3 regions of the Bacillus sp. Marseille-Q1617 genome follow, and region 2 is predicted to be linked to each of the others. Evidence: riboswitches for the same ligand, from Rfam matches in the RefSeq annotation. Region 2 holds a riboswitch; each other region holds the start of a gene.

Region 1 (4,913 bases), on a different contig from region 2:
AAAGGCTGTTGCATATTTCACCTAATTAGATTAATATCTAATTAGATAAGTATCTAAGTAGGAGGTATTTAAGTTGCAGCTGGATAAACAAGTCGCATTTCATAAGACCATGGGCGATCCCACCCGTATCAAGATTGTTCATCTCCTGTCAGTTGATTCGCTGCATGCCGGCGCGATTGCGGGTAAACTGGGGTTGACAGCCCCTACCATTTCACATCATCTAAACAAACTGAAGGAATGTAATCTAGTTTACTCCAGAAGGGAAAAAAATACGATTTACTATTTTTTAAACAAAAAAGTGATAGCGCATCATGCAAGTGTTCTTGATCGCTTCACGAATCAAAGGGAAGGGGATTCTGAAATGCAAGAGAAAATAATGAAAGAGAAACAAAAAGTGATGAATAACTTTGTGGAGAAGAATGGGCGGTTTAAATCCATACCCGCTCAACAGAAGAAGAAGCTTTTCCTGCTGGAGCACATGGTGGAAGGATTAAAGATTGGAAAGAGGTACAGTGAAAAGGAAATCAATGAATACATCAAGCATTTTCATGACGATTTTGCCACATTAAGAAGAGAGTTTATCATCCATCAATTCATGTTCAGGGAAAATGGTATTTATGAAGTGAACCCAAGGGAAATGTGGGGATCCACTCCGTTATATAAGGGATGATTGCATGTAAAAACTTCCGGTGAGGGTAACGGGTTCTGTTTTGGAGTACAAAATGCAATCTACACCTCAAAATGTGGTAGTAATTGAAGTTGCATGTACATGTACAGCTAATCTTACCCGACAAAGTGAACAAAAGCGGGACTTCTCGAGTCAGATGAAAGGAACAGTAACATTGGATGATTAATTAAGGGGAGAAATTTCCCTTAATGAAGAATTTGAACTGAAAACCGTTAAAGTAAAGGAAAGTTTTACTTCTATTTACTTGAAAAACATTAAAATTAGGGATCTGTGCAAGATTTGAAGTAAATTTTCCCCTTATTTACCCCTATCCAAGCGAGCTTCAGCAGATTAACGGGATAATGTCCCCTTATTTATATTTTTAGTTACACTATAAAAGATAAGGTATCTGTTAATCTAAAAATCACCAGCCTATTCCTTGTTTAATAGGGATTTACCTAATTTTCACATCTTTCAACTTTGGAGACAACTAACACATTAGCCAGATTATAAAAAACATTGTAATTGAAGCGTTACAGAAAGTTCTGTAACGCTTTAATTTTAGTGCAGTTTCGGTAACAAATTAGAACACGAATTCCTTAAAACCCTTTTTCCAATGATTTTTATAGTTTATACCTTAAAACAGAACCCGTTACGGTGAGGGTAGGTTTTCTTTTAGGTATGGCAGATGGAATGTCTAATGCTTTCCTTATATGAAGGATACAGGATTCCCTTCTCAGTAATGATTCCAGTTATTAATTCATGTGATGTTACATCAAAAGCAGGGTTGTATACAACTGTTTCCTGAGGTGAAATCCTGTAACCATTAAGTTCAGTAAGTTCTTCAGGCGCGCGCTCTTCAATGGGAATAGCGTTCCCTGAAGGAAGGGTAATATCAAAAGTAGAAGAAGGAGCTGCCACGTAAAAAGGGATATCATAGTGCTTACACAAGATGGCGAGCATGGATGTCCCGATTTTATTTGCTGTATCCCCATTTGCAGCTATCCTGTCTGCCCCAACTATAACGGCTTCTACATTTTTCTCTTTTAACGTATGAGCGGCCATGCTATCTGCAATAAGTGTTACGTTTACACCTGACTGCTGCAATTCCCAAGTTGTCAAACGTGAGCCCTGAAATACCGGGCGTGTTTCACAGGCATAGACATGGAACGTTTTCCCTTTTTCACTTCCTAAATGAAATGGTGCCAATGCTGTTCCATATTTGCTGGTTGCAATAGATCCTGCATTGCAAATCGTCATGATGGTTGTCTTTTCATTTAGTAATTGAAGACCATATTCTCCGATTCGCCTGCACGTCACTTCATCTTCAGTATGAAGTTGAATCGCGGAGTGCAGAAGGATGGTTTTTGCTTCATTCACAGACTGTGCCCGTTGAATTGCATTTTCCAATGAATCCAATGCCCATCCCAAGTTTACTGCAGTGGGTCGGGAGGAAAATAAATATGCTTTATCCGCTTTAAATCTAACCATGAAATCAGACAGACAGTCTGTATCAAAATGATTCATAGATAATGCTATTCCATAAGCGGCCGTAATTCCGATTGCAGGCGCGCCCCTTACCTTCAACGTGACGATAGCGTCATAAAACTCATTTAAAGTATAAAGTTGTAGGTACTCGATTTTATGTGGAAGCTTTTGCTGGTTTAATATTTCTAAATGATCATCCCGAAACTGTAATGACGTCGGGATTGTGGGTGTTGTGCGTGTCATGATTGGCTCCTTAAGATGTATGACTTCGAATGAATTCTGTGAATTCTTCAATTGTTGAGTACGTTCGTCTTTTTAAAATCAATTCTCTCCCTAAAGAAAGACAGCTTCTTTTAGCCCGCAGCCTCTTTTCTTTATCTGAAATGGAATCCAGATCTGCAACATGTGCAAGACCGACAGTTCTCCTGATAAGCTCACATCCACTGAATCCTATACTGTCTTTAAAGGCTTTATCCAGTACATAATCCAAGTAGCCATCAACCTTAGTGTACGCATCTCCGCTTTCCTGCCAATGATTCGAAAACGTTTCTGAGAATACGTTCCATGTATTGGTGATATGCCGGATGATTTCATCTTTTCCTTTATCGTCCTCCCTTGCTATTACCTGGAATGTCAGGTTTGCAATAAATTGACCGATATCGAAGCCGATAGGACCATAAAAAGCAAATTCAGGATCAATCACCTTGGTTTGAAATTCATCAGCAAAAATACTTCCAGTATGCAGGTCGCCATGCAATAGCGCCTCACTCTCTGTAATAAAGCATTTCTTCAGCTTCGCCACTTCAAGTTTCAGACTGAAATCATTCCACAAATCTTTGAGCAGAGGGAGCAGTTCTTCTTCATAATCATTCGTTTCACTGTTGAAAAATGGATCGGTCAAAACAAGATCCTCCGTAATCTTGCAGAGTTCAGGGTTGGAAAAGGTTTTGACATATTCTTTTTTCTTAAAAGGATGCAGGGCATAGTCAGAAGTATGATAAAGAGTATTTGCCAGGAATGTTCCGATATGTTCAGATAAAAGTGGATAGGTGTCTCCTTTTATCAGTCCTGAACGGACAATTCCAAGGGAACTTAGATCCTCCATTATGGTAACAGCAAGTTTATCATCACTATAGAATACCTCGGGGACAAATTCACCGGCATATGTTTGCTGCAGTTTCAATGCATTTGCTTCGATTCTGGCACGATCGACCGTTAATGGCCAGCTCTCACCAACCACTTTTGCATAGGGCAATGCCTGCTTAATGATAATTCCTTTCTTTCCTTTTTCACTTATTTGAAAAACCAGATTTAAATTTCCATCCCCAATTTCACGGCAGGTCAATTCCGCTCCTTTTTCAAAAAAGTTTAAACTGATTGCTAAATCCAATGCGGTTTGTTCATTTAAAGATTGATAGCTCGAGACAGGAATGGTTGACATAATGGTTCCTCCTAAAATATTGAATTTTGGAGGCTTTTCATAAGTATAATAAGAAAAGCCTCTTTCATTGACGGAAAGAGGCTTAAAGATTGGATCTTATTCGCCTCTTATCTCTCAGAAAGGTGTTCTTTCTGTTGGAATTAGCACCGTGCCTTATGGAGTGAATCATCCGGCGCATAGTGCGCCCCGTTTCTCAACGGTATTACGGTCGGTTGCTGGGCTTCGCAGGGCCAAATCCCTCAGCCAGCTCTTGATAAGAGAATATTTAATTTTGTGAATATCAGCTGCATGCTGTTTGATTTGAATAGTACCATTTTTAGAAATAGTGAGTCAATGAATTTTTAGAAAAATATAAAATTAATAGAAATCTGGACGTCGATCTTGAAAAATAGGTATTTTTTTCCTGACTTCTTCGACTTCATTCAAATCGATTTCTGCGGTAAGCAATTCTTCGTAAAGGGTTCCTTCCGCTATGATCTCCCCCCATGGGCTTATGATCAGCGAGTTCCCCCCAAACTCATTCTTGGGGTCGCTGCCTGAACGATTACAGGCAATGACGAAACACTGATTTTCAATGGCCCTTGCCAATAAAAGGGTCTTCCAATGAGTGATTCTTTCTGCAGGCCACTGAGCAACCACGAACACCACTTTCGCACCATCGATGACATGTTTCCGGAACCATTCCGGGAAACGGATATCATAGCAGATCATACCGGCCATCTGAGTATCCATCAATGTGAATGAGCCATCTTCTTTACCGGGCAGCAGGTAGTGATGTTCATCCATCAATTTAAAGAGATGGAGTTTATTATACTGTTTGATTATTTTCCCGTCACAGTCAGATACGAGAAGGGTATTCGAAATACCCTCTTTTGTTTTGCTCGCAATCGATCCTCCGACAATATGAATGTTGTAGCGAGAAGAAAGCTCCGAAAGAAAGGCAGAAATGTCATGAGCATCTTCATCGGCGATTTCCCCGATTCTGGTTAAATCATAACCGGTCGTCCACAATTCAGGAAATACGACGATATTACAGCCTGCTTCACTCGCTTCTTTTACCCATTGATGAACTCTTTTCTTATTTTCGGTAGGAGCACCAAATGTAATATCCATTTGCGCTAGTCCAATTTTCGTTGACAAAGTAACACCTCTTTTTTAAGTCTGAATAAGATTATACTTTACAATCATTACTTTACGTTATATCATTTGTGACTAGAATTTGAAAGTAAATAATTTTCAAAAAAGTGTAGAAGGTGAAAAGATGACAACCTTTAAAAAAGCAGAACGCATTGACTCGCTGCCGCAGCAATTTTTTGC
Region 2 (4,913 bases):
TATGATGGATACATCATCCCCCACTCCAATGCCTGCATCCCGCCCAAAGAACCGCCGATCACTGCTTGAAGGTGAGGGATCGCCAGTCCTTTCAGTGCCAGATATTGAGCTTTGACCATGTCTCTTACAGTGACTTTCGGAAAATCCCTTCCATACGGCTGCCCGGTTGAGGGATTGATGGAACCGGGACCGGTGCTGCCGTCGTTTCCGCCCAATACGTTAAAAGAAAGGATGGTGTACTCATCAGGGTCAAGGTACGAACCAGGTCCGATGAGTCCGTCCCACCAGCCAATGCTTCCCGGGGTCCCTTTTACAAGGTGATTCCCTGTGAGAGCGTGACAGATGAGGATGACCGGACCGTCTTTTCTGCCGATTCTTTCATAAGCAAGCTCCACCTGTTCCAGGGTGGAGCCGCATTCTAATGTCAGAGATGGGATCGTAATGGAGTTTACTTCGTATCGGGTCGTTTGGGTGTGGGGATTCTCCATTCCGTCTCCTCCTTTTTTGGTAAGTGTTTTTTGGGCAGGCGGGTTTCGTTCAGCCCGCCATACCCCTTTTTATCATTACAGATGGGGCCTGATGTGTTGTACTTTTATCGTGTGACCGGCCTCACTGCTGAGTTCTTTGACAAAACTCTTCCCGGATTAAACCGGGGAAGCTGCCAATGCCGCTTCGATGGCGCTGTCAAGGTCTTCGATCAGGTCTTTACTGGACTCCAGACCGACTGATAATCGAACTAATTCTTCGGTTACCCCGGTTGTGCGCAATTCCTGTTCATTCAATTGCTGATGGGTTGTCGAAGCCGGATGGATGATGAGTGATTTCGCATCCCCGACGTTTGCGACATGTGACCAAAGGGTGATGTTATCGACAACCTTGCGTCCGGCGTCCCTGCCGCCTTTGATGCCGAATACGACAATCGAGCCGGCACCTTTTTTCAGGTATTTCTGCGCCAGTGTGTGGGACGGATGCTGTGCGAGACCAGGATACGATACCCATGCCACACCGCTGTGCTGATCGAGGTGCTCGGCGATTTTCAATGCATTTTCCGTATGCCTTTCGATTCGCAGGTGAAGTGTCTCGAGACCCTGCAAAAGAAGGAACGCATTTTGCGGACTCAAGCAGGCACCGAAGTCACGCAGCAGCTGCACCCGGAGTTTTGTGATGAAGGCTGCTTCACCGACATCGACTGCATATCGGATGCCGTTATAGCTGCGGTCTTCATCGACAAAGCCCGGGAATTTTTTATTATTCCAGTCGAACTTACCGCCGTCGACGACGATTCCCCCGATCGCTGTACCGTGACCGCCGATCCACTTGGTGGCTGAATGGATGACGATGTCCGCGCCCCATTCGATCGGTTTGCATAAGTATGGAGTGGCAAATGTATTATCGATGATGAGTGGGATTTCATTGTCATGAGCGACTTTCGCGACCGCTTCAATGTCCAGCACGTGAAGACTCGGATTTCCAATCGTTTCGGCAAAAACAGCCTTCGTCTTCGGTGTGATCGCATTGCGGAAGTTCTCCGGATCGGACGGATCGACGAAGTGAACTTTGATGCCGTACTTTGGAAGCGTCGTGGAGAATAGATTGTATGTGCCTCCATAAAGATTCGTCGCTGCGACGATTTCATCGCCTGCTCCCGCGATATTCAGGATGGACAGCGATATCGCGGCCATCCCTGAAGAGACACCAAGTGCACCGATTCCGCCTTCCAACAGGGCGATCCGCTTCTCAAGGACATCAACTGTCGGGTTCATGATACGGGAGTAGATATTCCCCTCTTCTTCAAGTCCGAATAACTTCGCAGCGTGCTCACTGTTATCAAAAACGTAAGATGTGGTCTGGTAAATCGGGACTGCACGTGAACCTGTTGTTGGATCCGGTTCCTGTCCGCCGTGTAGTAGTAACGTTTCAACATCGAATGATTTTGTCATAATGAATTCCTCCTGGTTTTTGGTTTATTGGGTTTCCGCTGGCATTGTGGGTGAACGTGTTTGAATGCTGATGATGGATGGTGCCGGTCTCGGTGACAGCAGGATGTGATGGCTGCCTTTTCACCGAATCAGCCATCCTTGGGCTAGGAATTTTTAAAGAAGAGGAAAAATCAAAAACCCCCTTCCTAAGAAGAGGGTCTAATTTAATAGGGGTCCTCCTCTTATCTTTCAGGCAGTCTGCCTGCAGGAATTAGCACCTTTTCATGTGGTAGCAGATCGTTCCTGCGAACATGAAGGTTGCCGGGCTTCATCGGGCCTAGTCCCTCCGCCTCTCTGGATAAGAGCGATTTAGTTGTCTTTTAAGTAGTGCGTTGAGATGAATTATAAAGGCTGATTCATTCAACGTCAAGGGTATTTTCTGATTTTTTTTATTATTTTGTTTTTTGTTTTATTTAGATTGGGCTATTAAACCGCAGTTGTTTTCCGTGCATGACTTCGCTTTCCGCGGGCGAGCGGGGAGCCTCCTCGGAGATTTGCTCCTGTGGGGTCTCCCCTGCTTCGCTTATCCCTCAGGAGTCTTCGTCTTGCACTCCAACCAACAGCTGGAAACAGTTAAAGTTCGCCCATCATTCATGCAAGTCAAACTTTACTCGATAGATTTTTCGATTGCTGCGTTGAACTGGGTTACGATGTCTTCTGAGTCTTCGATACCTAACGATATGCGTACGACATGGGTGTTTATGCCGAGTTTTTCCTGTGCTTCTTTCGGCAGGGCGCGGTGTGATGTCCCCAGCGGGTAAGAGACGGTCGTTTCCACTCCGGCAAGGGTCGGCACGATCTTGATCCAGCCGAGGGATTTGAAAAATGCACTGATGTCACATGATGGATCGAGCTCGATTGTCACGATGGCACCGTGGCCTTTATCGGAAAGGTTATTTGGATAGTACACGTTTTTCACATGCGGATTCGTTCTAAGATTATCAGATAATACTAGGGAATTATGGGCCTGTGTGCCCATTCTAAGGGCGAGCGTCTTTGCACCTCTTGCCGTCAGCCATGCCTCGAACGGACTCAGGTTGGAGCCCATGTTGACGACTTTTTCCCTGGCCTTACTTACTAATTCCTCTTTTCCTGTCACGACGCCTGCGGTGATATCGCTGTGTCCGCCGATATATTTTGTGGCACTGTGGGCAACGAGATCGACGCCTTCCAGATAAGGCTGGCGCAGGTATGGTGTTGCGAATGTGTTATCGATGATCGTTTTGAGATTGTGTTTCCCGGCAAGCTCGACCAGCTGCGGAATGTCCTCCACCCTCATGAACGGGTTGGTCACCGTTTCACTGTACAACAGCTTTGTCTGCGGCGTGATGGCCTGTTCGATTTCTTCACGTTTGGTGAAGTCGACGAAGGTTGTCTCGATGCCGAAGCCTTTCAGTTCTTCCTTCAACATATGGAAGGTGCCCCCGTACAGGTCTTCCGCTGCCACGATATGATCGCCGGTTTGTACCACCGACAGCACGGCAGCAAGGATCGCCGACAAGCCTGAAGACGTCGCCACCCCGGCCGGTGCACCTTCAAGGGCCGCCACCATCTGTCCAAGTTCATCCGTATTCGGATTTCCCGTCCTTGTGTAGAGGTAAGGCGATTTTCCTTCATAGAACCCTTCAAGCTCTTCCAGTGATTTGAACGAAAAAGCTGAAGTCTGATAGATTGGCGTCGTTTTGCTGCGGATTTCCTCGGTACCTTTTAACTGGCTATGTACGACTTTCGTTGTGAATTTCATGTATGTCATCCTTCCTCTTGTAATCGATAGTATTTAGAAGAGTGTATCATATTCAGAAGATTGCGAGGAAGGAAAATGTTTCGGGGGCCGGATTGTTTTTTTGAAGTGCATTGAGTTATTAGGGGATTAGGGGTGCTTGGCTGGAGTTGCAGCACGGTTAGGTTTTTTTGATAGAGATGAAGAGACTGGTGGTATAGGAGGCTGGAATTTTTGAGCTGAGGTTACAGCGGTGTAAAGATTTTTCGACAAGTGGAACGTATTTTTAGGAATTTGGTTTGTATTTTAAAATGTTGCATGTGTTTCAGAAATCTTGCACGTATATTTTTAAATTGGCACGTAAAGTATGAAAAGTGGCTTGAATCCCTGTACCGAGCAAATTTTTTTAGGGTGCATCGAGGTGTTTTCTCCTTGAATTTGATTCATCCCGAAAGAAGTTAACAGAATCGGCTGCTAAAACAACCATTTTTATGTCTTTCGCTGTCATTTTACACCTTCCCAAACAAAAAACACCCGCCGCCAACGCAGCAGGTGCTCTTCCATCCAATCCTATACCCGGTCCATACAAGCGATCAATCGATCTTCAATGTCCAGCGCGATATTTTTAAGTTCATCATTATCCACCAGCTCAATCAACTTGCTTGGCTTCGCCATGCCGACCTTAGTCGTGCCGTTTTCAGTATAAACGGTGACTTTACACGGCAGGAAGTAGCTGACAAGCATGCTTTGTTCGAGCACTTTCTTTGCCTCATGAGGATTGCACACTTCAAGGATCACGACTTCCTCATTGAAATCGAGGCCTTTTTCCTCAAGCTTTCCGGCAAGATCGAGATTCCAAAGAACGCCGAAGCTCTCCTCTTTCAGCGCAGCTTCCACCTTCTCCGCCGCTTCTTTCACACTCAACGAAACTTCTTTTGTGTAATGAAACATCCAATACTCCTCCTTCATCTTCTCTCAATGAATAGTTTCTTCAAGAAAATCAATCACATACTCATTATATACCTTGAGGAGTATGCATCTAAACTTCTGTACTTTAGAGAAACGAGGGACGGGCCTTTAGCATGCTAAAGGACCGTCCCTCATCCTATTAACGCGTTAGTCCATTCCAGAGACCATTTCGCCCATCATTTCTTCGTTCATGGGGCCGACGATTTTGTGCTGGATCTGACCTTTGGTGTCGATCATGTAGGTGG
Region 3 (4,913 bases), 330 kb from region 2:
AAAAAGTTTTATGGATATCTTTCATTTCCAGCAAAGCAGCCATATCCATCCTCCTCTCTATTTTTTGAAAGAGCCTTCAAGCTCCTTCAATTCATCTGTGTATCCCTGCTCGCTTGCGCCCCAGCCTTCGACATGCTTGTGAAGCTGGTCGGTTGTGATCTGTTCATCCGGTAGCTGGTCCTGTTCGATGAAGACAGGCTCGAGCTTCACGGTCTGAGGTGTATCTTCTCCAGAAATCTTCTGATAAAGGAACCGCACCTGAACGCGCCCGATGTCTTTCGGATCAACCGCCGCAGATGCCACCCACGGACTTCCTTCTTTCTGGAGGATCTGCAGGTCTTCATCGCTCATATCAATCCCGTAAACCTTGATTTCATCCCGTCCGGCTGCCTCGATGGCCCGGACAGCACCCTTCGCGAATTCATCCCATGCCGCCCACACAGCATCGATATCCCCTTTATTCGGATACTGCTTCAGGATCGCTTCCATCTGGGCCTGCGTATCGAGTGCCGTATTCTGGGTCGCGGCGCCGAAAGCCGCCACTTCCTTGATGTCAGGGTTCGCTTCAAGGAACTCTTTATAAGCTGTCTGGCGCCTTTCCATCGGGGCGAACCCCGCTACCCAGATCTTGACGATTTCACCTTTTCCGCCTAACTCTTCTGAAAGGGCGTTAAGTGTCTGATCTGCCATTTGCCTGTCTCCCTGCTCAAGGACGGTCACACCATCCGATTCAACATCCGCATCAAACACGACGACTGGAATGCCCTGCCCTTTTGCTTTCTCGACACCTGACTGCAGCGCTTCCTTCGTTCCATGGTCAATCAGGATCCCATCGAACTTCTGATTGATGGCAGCATCGAGGTTCGATGACATCTTTGAAAGATCCCCATCAGAAGTGAAGACCTGTACCTTCCCTCCGAACTTCTCGACCTGCTCTTTCACACCCTCAATGTATTGGGCAGAAAACGTGCCCAGGTTAATCTGCATGATCAAAGCGATTTTCTTGCCTGCAAGCGCGTGATCGGATGTCCCTTTCACTGCCCCCGCTTCAGCATTCGATTCCTCGGAAACCTTCGGCTGGCATGCTGCGAGCAGGCTCAGTACCAGCGTGATGATGATAAGTAATAAAGACGGCTTTTTCATAAATGACTCTCCTCTTGTGATATGTTTTTTTAAAAATTTGACCTCTCGATCCGGGCGGTGCACTCGCTCGCTTTCAAGGTCCGTCAACGGGATCCACCAGTTTCCCGCGGACACCAAAAAACCTCTTTTCCCGAGAGAAAAGAGGTTTATGTATCAATAAACGTACTCTTATCACTCAGGAAATCAATCCTGCAGGTCTTAGCACCTTTCCGTCGAAACGGTAGGTTGCCGGGCATCATCGGGCCAGTCCCTCTGCCAACTCTTTATAAGAGAAATATGAAATTTGTTTACTATTCGCATGCGTATAATCGATATCTTACTTATTTGTGGAAAAATTGTCAATATTCTTTTTTATTTTTTTCTTGAGATACACATACCCGGGTATTGGGGAGCTTCTTATGATTGGGATTTCTATTTTATGCTCGAAATCCGCTTGCTTTTGCTCGAACCTGCCCATTTTATGCTCGAAATTCGGTTGCTTTTACTCGAAAACTCCCTCCTTATGCTCGAACTGTCGAATAATCTACACCTGCACCAAGTGCCGCCCCTATTTTTATGGGCGCAATCTGCATTGTTATGGGCGTTATTCTAAATATAAGGGCGAGATTTCGATTTTAAGGGCGGAATATCAAATATAAGGGCGATCTACCGATTTAACGACAATATCCGACAACCTCTACACCTCCCTACACACTTTATCCCTGCACTCAATCGTAAATAGACAGCCACCGCCGTGCCCCCTCCACACAAAAAGACCGCTCCCCCATCCAGGAAAGCGGTCCAAACCAACTACTATCTCTTATTCCTTCTCACCAAAAGCCAAACTTGCTTCGACAAAGTCTCTGAACAGCGGCTGCGGACGAGTCGGGCGTGACGTGAATTCCGGGTGGAATTGGGATGCCACGAACCATGGGTGATCTTCAAGTTCGATGATCTCCACAAGGCGTCCGTCAGGGCTTGTACCTGAGAAGATGAAGCCTGCTTTTTCCATTTGCTCACGGTAGTGATTGTTGAATTCGAAGCGGTGGCGGTGACGCTCGTAAACCACTTCGCCGTCGTACGCTGCATAGGCTTTTGAACCTTTCGTCAGTTTACATGGATATAAACCGAGGCGAAGCGTTCCGCCAAGATCTTCGATGTCCTTCTGTTCTGGAAGCAGGTCAATGATCGGGTAAGGCGTATCCGGGTTCAACTCAGCTGAGTGAGCTCCTTCAAGACCAAGTACATTGCGCGCATACTCTACAGATGCCAGCTGCATGCCAAGGCAGATTCCAAGGAAAGGAATCTTGTTTTCACGGGCATATTGAGTCGCTGCGATTTTCCCTTCGACTCCGCGGTCACCGAAGCCTCCAGGCACAAGGATTCCGTCTACGTCCCCAAGTTTTTCAGCAACATTTCCTGCATCAACAAGCTCAGAGTTCAGCCACTTGACTTCGATATCACTGTCGAACTGATAGCCGGCATGACGAAGAGCTTCCACTACTGAAATATAAGCATCCTGAAGTTCAACATATTTCCCAACAAGTGCGATCTTCGTTTTGCGTGATAGATTCGTTACACGCTCGACGAGTTCATTCCACTCCGTCATTTCCGCTTCACGGCAATTCAGCTTAAGGTGCTGGCATGTAATTTCATCAAGCTTCTGTTCCTGAAGGGAAAGAGGAACTGAGTACAGTGTCGCTGCATCCATCGCTTCGATTACGGCATTTTTATCGATATCACAGAACAGGGCGATCTTGTCTTTCATATCCTGCGTCATCGGCATTTCTGTACGAACGACGATGACATTCGGCTGGATACCAAGGCTGCGAAGCTCTTTTACACTGTGCTGGGTCGGCTTCGTTTTCATTTCACCGGCAGCTTTGATGTAAGGAACTAACGTACAGTGGATGTACATCACGTTGTCACGGCCTACGTCACTCTTGATTTGACGGATTGCTTCAAGGAATGGAAGAGACTCGATATCCCCTACCGTTCCGCCTATTTCCGTGATGACGACGTCTGAATTTGTTTCTTTGCCTGCGCGGTATACGCGTTCTTTGATTTCATTTGTGATATGCGGGATGACCTGAACCGTTCCGCCCAAGTAATCACCGCGGCGCTCTTTTTTCAGGACCGTGGAATAGATTTTCCCAGTCGTCACGGAGCTGTATTTTGTCAGGTTGATGTCTACGAAACGCTCATAGTGACCTAAATCAAGATCTGTTTCCGCACCGTCATCCGTTACGAATACTTCTCCATGCTGATACGGGCTCATCGTTCCCGGGTCCACGTTGATGTACGGATCGAATTTCTGGATCGTCACCGAAACTCCGCGGTTTTTTAATAGTCTTCCAAGGGACGCTGCTGTGATCCCTTTTCCAAGTGACGACACAACGCCGCCTGTTACGAAAATATACTTAGTCATGTATATGTCCCCCTTTTAATATGAGTTGGTTCAAAAAAAGTAGAGGGTGTCTCCTATGTATCCTTGTCATGAAGTTATCTTGTTCAAAGAAGGAGAAGTCCATTCCCGCAAAATAAAATCATGGGCAAAAATCAGCTAAAAGACAGCCTCTTATTTATGAATATTGGTAAGTTGTAAGGGGTAGAGAAAACGTGAATCAGCCTGCATCCCAAGCACAGGCTGTCCTGTAAAAAATAAAAAACGCCCCTCTTACCAAATGGTAAGGGGAGCGCTGAATACTCTATCCGTCCTTTTTTAAGGAGCCCAAATAAAATACTACCTTCCTGCAAGAAAGAAGTCAAGCATAGAATGGAGTCAGGCAAATCTTCCTAATTCACAGAAAAATTAAAGCTTTTCATCCTCATCTTCTTCATCTGATTCTTCTTCCTCTTCGTCATCGACTTCATCGAACTCGTCGATTTCCAGGTCTTCATCGACTTCTTCGTCATCATCGACATCAAGGTCGTCCAGATCATCGTCCGTGTCATCCACATCGTCGTCATCATCCGTCAGATCTTCGTCATCTGTATCATCAAGATCATCATAATCAAGATCGTCATCCAGATCTTCATCATCAAGATCATCGAACTCGTCAAGATCAAGATCTTCGTCGACTTTCTTCTTCGCCTTTTTCTTTTTGGTAGATTTCATCGTAGGTACGGTTTCTTCTTCGATTTGATCAACCGGATACCATTCGCGGAGACCCCAGCGGTTTTCGCCAAGCGCAATGAATCGTCCGTCGATGTTAAGATCTGTATAAAATTGAACCATGCGGCTCTTAGCCTCTGATTCAGAGATTTCAAGTAGACTTGTAATTTCGTTCAACACTTCTTGAAATGTTATGGCTTGCTTCTTTTCCGTCATGATCTCGTGTGCCAATTCAATAAAAGATGTTTGTCGCAATTCTTCCTTCGATAACTGTTTTAGACTCACTTCACGCACTTCCTTTCTCTATTTCACACTCTACTGAGAGAGTCACTAAAGCACTTTAAAAAATGGCACAATCCTGCCATTATCATTTTAAGCATATTACCCATTATAAACAATATAAGAGACTTTATGCTATCTTTATCTGTCATTTCTATCATTTTTTTATTTTTGTGAATTCAGAAGGCTGCTGCTCTCTTCACTTTCCTCCCTGTCACCGTACCGGATCACCTTATACGCTTCATAAAAAAAGTAGAAGGACAGGAGAAGGAACGGGATCGCCCCCAGCTGAAAGTGATACAAAACAAGAGCCCCATAAATACCGACCGCCATAAGCGCATAACGCAAAAATGTCCTCACAGTTTCACATCCAGTATAAATCGTCTCAGGGTCTATT

The links. Region 2 has a riboswitch for S-adenosylmethionine ahead of HWX64_RS14590 (O-acetylhomoserine aminocarboxypropyltransferase/cysteine synthase family protein). Riboswitches for the same ligand answer to the same signal wherever they lie in the genome.
Region 1: another riboswitch for S-adenosylmethionine. It lies ahead of mtnK (S-methyl-5-thioribose kinase); the one in region 2 lies ahead of HWX64_RS14590 (O-acetylhomoserine aminocarboxypropyltransferase/cysteine synthase family protein).
Region 3: another riboswitch for S-adenosylmethionine. It lies ahead of HWX64_RS13070 (sugar ABC transporter substrate-binding protein); the one in region 2 lies ahead of HWX64_RS14590 (O-acetylhomoserine aminocarboxypropyltransferase/cysteine synthase family protein).

The regions. Positions count from the first base shown of each region.
Region 1 is NZ_CAHJXM010000001.1:1,443,931-1,448,843, forward strand. Features, by position in the region: gene HWX64_RS07195 (metalloregulator ArsR/SmtB family transcription factor) at 74-670, shown strand; gene mtnA (S-methyl-5-thioribose-1-phosphate isomerase) at 1,343-2,398, opposite strand; gene mtnK (S-methyl-5-thioribose kinase) at 2,409-3,596, opposite strand; SAM riboswitch class I at 3,701-3,856, opposite strand; gene HWX64_RS07210 (carbon-nitrogen family hydrolase) at 3,954-4,736, opposite strand; gene HWX64_RS07215 (pyridoxal phosphate-dependent aminotransferase) at 4,858-4,913, shown strand, end outside.
Region 2 is NZ_CAHJXM010000002.1:635,148-640,060, reverse strand. Features, by position in the region: gene HWX64_RS14595 (homoserine O-acetyltransferase) at 1-488, opposite strand, end outside; gene HWX64_RS14590 (O-acetylhomoserine aminocarboxypropyltransferase/cysteine synthase family protein) at 645-1,940, opposite strand; SAM riboswitch class I at 2,159-2,284, opposite strand; gene HWX64_RS14585 (PLP-dependent aspartate aminotransferase family protein) at 2,587-3,723, opposite strand; gene HWX64_RS14580 (DUF302 domain-containing protein) at 4,270-4,650, opposite strand; gene HWX64_RS14575 (redoxin domain-containing protein) at 4,816-4,913, opposite strand, start outside.
Region 3 is NZ_CAHJXM010000002.1:302,820-307,732, reverse strand. Features, by position in the region: gene HWX64_RS13075 (sugar ABC transporter ATP-binding protein) at 1-43, opposite strand, end outside; gene HWX64_RS13070 (sugar ABC transporter substrate-binding protein) at 58-1,143, opposite strand; SAM riboswitch class I at 1,309-1,415, opposite strand; gene HWX64_RS13065 (CTP synthase) at 1,943-3,550, opposite strand; gene rpoE (DNA-directed RNA polymerase subunit delta) at 3,935-4,522, opposite strand; gene HWX64_RS13055 (hypothetical protein) at 4,682-4,876, opposite strand.